2 regions of the Arthrobacter sp. ZGTC212 genome follow, and region 2 is predicted to be linked to the other one. Evidence: riboswitches for the same ligand, from Rfam matches in the RefSeq annotation. Region 2 holds a riboswitch; the other holds the start of a gene.
The links. A riboswitch is a leader RNA that binds a small molecule or an ion and turns the genes downstream of it on or off. The one in region 2 is predicted to bind S-adenosylmethionine.
Positions count from the first base shown of each region.

Region 1 (2,194 bases), on a different contig from region 2:
CAGGGTTCGCCGTCGTCCTTCGCTTTTTGGAAGTTGTCCGCGGCAGACTGGATCGCATTGGACTGCACATTGCCCAGCGGCTCGTCCAGGTTGTAGGTGGACAGGTCCACGCCGAGCCAGCCGGACATCAGGGCCAGGGCACCCTCGTCGCTGGCGTACCGCTGGTAGTCCAAATGCTTGGCTTCGGCTTCCTCGGATGTTGCCGCGGTGATGATGGTCAGCAGCGTGTAGATCCGGATGGAGTGGCGGTCCCGGCCGGCGGCTTCGGCGGCATCACGAATCCGGGTGACCGTGGCCCTGAGCTTTTCCTTCGTGGGGGCGCCCACGAAGACGGCCTCGGCATTGCCGGCGGCAAAGGCAATTCCCCGCGGCGAGGCGCCGGCCTGAAAGATCACCGGGGTGCGCTGCGGAGACGGCTCACTGATATGGATGCCGGGAACCTTGAAGTACTTGCCCTCATGGTTGATGTCATGCACCTTCGCCGGGTCGGTGAAGATGCCGCTGTCCTTGTCCCGGACGACGGCGTCATCCTCCCAGGAGCCTTCCAGCAGCTTGTAGATCACCTCGAGGTATTCATCCGCGTGGTTGTAGCGCTCGTCGTGCTCAAGCTGGTCTTCGGCACCCATGTTGCGGGCCGCCGAGGGCAGGTAGCCGGTAACCACGTTCCAGCCAACCCGGCCGTTGGTGAGGTGGTCCAGGGTGGAGAGGCGCCGCGCGAAGGAGTAGGGGTGTTCATAGGCTGTTCCCGCGGTGATGCCGAAACCGAGGTGCTCGGTGACCAGTGCCATGGCGGAGACCAGCAGCAGCGGGTCATTCACCGGCACCTGGGTGCCCTGCCGCAGTGTGGCCTCGTTGGAGTTTCCATACACGTCATAGGTACCCAGGACGTCTGCGATAAAGATGCCGTCAAACAATCCGCGCTCGCAGGTTTGGGCCAGGTTGGCCCAGTAGCGGAGATCCGTGTAATTCGCGGACTGGTCCTGCGGATGGCGCCACAGTCCCGGAGACTGATGGCCCACGCAGTTCATGTCAAAGGCGTTGAACCGGATCTGCCGCCGGCTGTTCTGAGGTGTTGAGGAAGATGATTCGGACACGGGGAAATCCTTCGGGATGGGACGCACCCGCTGGGGCGCCGTACTTGCCGTTCGCGGACGCGACACGGCCGGATCCTCATCTGGGGCACCCCGCTACGGAAAGAGGGTTGCCGCCCAACCAGCCAGAGCTTTGCGTTGGGACTCATGATCCTTCGCCACCAGTATTTGCACAGAGGGGCAGGCATGGAAAGAACATGACCCCGTGTGAACGGATTTATGACCCCGCATGACCACTGGTTGGCAGCATTCCCCATCCTGTCCCAGACTCCACAGATGGATGGCCTGGCCTGCGTCCCCGCCGGCACAGGCGGCGTCGAAATATTACGCGGGGGACTTGCCGGTTTCCGCAATCGCGCGTTTAGTTGCTCTTGACCATCCCGAGCGGCTGAGAGACCTGGATCAGTGAAGCCGCAGCAACCCTGGTTGCCGTACCTCCTCCTTGAGGGACGGCAATAGCGAGGACAACACCGCAGGAGGCCTACCGGCCCAAGGCGTTATCCGTAGGGTGCTACTGCCAGGACCGATGGAGAGTTAACATGACCGCTCTGGCTTCACAGTCCCCTGCCGCCGCGCCGCCCCAAACGCGCGCCGCCGGCTCCGCCCTTCCCGTTGCCTTTTCCTCCCTCGGCCGCGCATTCGGCTCCGGCGGTGAAACCCACCAGGTGCTGCGGGACATCACCTTTGACGTACATGCCGGCGAAGTCCTGGCCATCCTGGGCTCCAGCGGCTGCGGAAAGTCCACGCTCCTGCGGGCCGCAGCCGGCCTGGACGCTCCAACCAGCGGGGAAGTCCGGATCAACGGAACGCCCGTGCGCGGCATTGATGACCGGTGCGCCGTCGCCTTCCAGGAACCGCGGCTGCTGCCCTGGCAAACCCTGCAGGCCAACATCGCCATGGGCCTGCCCAAGGGCATCAGCGCCAAGAACGGCAAGGCCAAGGTGGCCGAACTGCTGGAGCTGGTGGAACTGGCCGCCTTCGCCAAACACCGTCCCCGGGCAGTTTCCGGCGGCATGGCGCAGCGCGCTTCTCTTGCCCGGGCCCTGGCCCGCACGCCCGGCGTGCTCCTGCTGGATGAACCGTTCGGTGCACTGGATGCCCTG
Region 1 covers NZ_PJIJ01000001.1:21,083-23,276, forward strand. Annotated here, with positions in the region: gene CXQ89_RS00130 (LLM class flavin-dependent oxidoreductase) at 1-1,094, opposite strand, end outside; SAM riboswitch class IV at 1,130-1,244, opposite strand; gene CXQ89_RS00135 (ABC transporter ATP-binding protein) at 1,631-2,194, shown strand, end outside.
Region 1: it holds a riboswitch for S-adenosylmethionine, as region 2 does, so the genes downstream of both, CXQ89_RS00130 (LLM class flavin-dependent oxidoreductase) here and CXQ89_RS08225 (ABC transporter substrate-binding protein) in region 2, are expected to answer to the same signal.

Region 2 (2,194 bases):
TGCTGGGGCAGGTGCAGGGTCATCTGCAGCAGGATGATGGCAGCCACCGCCACCGGCAGGGCAATGAAGAAGTTCCAGCGCCAGCCGAAGGCGTCGGTGACAACACCGCCGAGCAGCGGTCCGCCCACTGTGCCCACCGCCATGACGGCACCAAAGAGTCCGGCGTACTTCCCGCGGTCGCGCGGGCTGATGATGTCAGCCATGATGATCTGGCTCAGCGCAGCGAGACCACCGGCACCCAGACCCTGCAGCACGCGGAAGACAATCAGCGTGCTGGTGTCCTGCGAGAAGCCGGCCAGGGCCGAGCCGAGCACAAAGATGCCAAGCGCGAGCTGGATCAGCAGCTTGCGGTTGAACAGGTCAGCAAACTTGCCCCACAGCGGCGTTGACACCGTTGTGGCCAGCAGTGTTCCCGTCACCACCCAGGTGTAGGCGGACTGGTTGCCGTCAAGGTCCGAGATGATCAGCGGCAGGGAGGTGGAAACCACCGTGCCCGCCAGAATCGAGACAAACATGCCAAGGAGCAGGCCGGAAAGGGATTCCAGCACCTGCTTGTGAGTCATGGTCCCGTCCGGGGAGGCGGTCCGCTTGGGCACCTTGGCCTTCTTTTCGGACTTTTTTTCGGGGGGACGTTCTGCGGGGGACATCGGGCTCCTGCTAGTAGTTGATTTAGATCAACTATATAAGTAATTGCCCTTAGTCAACTAATTTCGTGGCGTATCGCACACCCTTGGCCGGACGCCCGGTCCCGGGTCCGGATGTCACCGCCGTGAACCTCTGTGACCGCCGATGACGCACCGAGACGCCCATAAGGTCAAAAACGGTCATCGCTGGCCCGGCCGTGATCCATGGGCTAGCTTTTCCTTAACCATCCCGAGCGGCCGAGAGACCTGGATCGACGACGCCGCAGCAACCCTCCACGCCCAGCAGCGGGGAACGGTGCTACTGCCAGGACCGATGGAGAAGCTGCGCGCTTTCGTTGGTCAGCTTCGCCCTGCCCCGGCACGGCGAAGCTGCCGCCGGCGAACCTGCGTCGCCCTCCGCCGGGCGATGATTCAGGAGCCTGACGTGAGCCCAGCAAGACCTCTCAAACCCCATCCCCCGCTACCCCGCACCCTCGCCGTCCTCACGGCAGGGGCCATGCTCGCCACTGCCGTTTCCGGTTGCGGCGGGCCGGCCGCAGCCAGCGGGAGCGACACCTTTGTCTTTGCCACCGGCAAGGACATTTCCTGCCTGGATCCCCACGTGGACGGCGACATGCCGCAGGCATCCATCGCAGCGAATTACCTGGATTCCCTCGTTTCACAGGACAGCGGCGGCACCATCCACCCGTGGCTCGCCACAGCATGGTCAGTGTCCGGCGACGGCCTCACCTACACCTTCACAGTGCGCGACGACGTCTGGTTCACCGACGGGACAAAACTCACCGCGGAAGCAGTGAAGGCAAACCTGGACCACATGGTGGATCCAAACACGCAGTCAGGTACCGCAGGCGGTTACCTCAAACCCTACGAGTCCACGCAGGTAGTGGACCCGACCACCGCCGTCGTCGCCCTGAACCGCCCGTATGCGGCGTTCCTGGAGGTGCTCGCCCAGCCCTTCCTCGGCATCCAGTCACCCGCGGCCCTGAAGCGGCCGCAAGTGGAAAACTGCCACTCGCCGGTGGGCTCGGGACCGTACAAGATCCTGGACTATGTCCCGCAGTCCAAGGTCACCCTGGTCCGCAACGAAGACTACAACTCCGCTCCGCCCTACGCGCAGCATGACGGCCCGGCACACATTGAGAAGATCGAATGGCGCATTGTTCCCGAAGACTCCACCAGGTACGGCCTGCTGCGGGCAGGCCAGGCGGACGCCCTGGACCTCATGCCCTCGGTCCACTTTGCCGAGGCGGAGGCGGACGGAAACGTGGAGCTGACCCTGCGTGACCGGCCGGGAAACCCTACCAACCTGATCCTCAACACCACCCGTGCGCCGTTTGACGATCTCAACGTCCGCAAGGCTTTCCTGCACAGCGCCTACGTGGACGCTGGCATCAACAGCGTCTACTTCGGCACCGTCACCCGGGCCGGCGGGCCGCTCAGCTCCACCACCGGCTTCTATTCCCCCGATTTTGAGCACGTCTATGACCCGGACCCCGCCGAAGCAGCGCGCCTGCTCGACGATGCCGGCTGGACGGAGCACGACGCCGAAG
Region 2 covers NZ_PJIJ01000002.1:338,868-341,061, reverse strand. Annotated here, with positions in the region: gene CXQ89_RS08230 (MDR family MFS transporter) at 1-563, opposite strand, end outside; SAM riboswitch class I at 866-964, shown strand; gene CXQ89_RS08225 (ABC transporter substrate-binding protein) at 1,069-2,194, shown strand, end outside.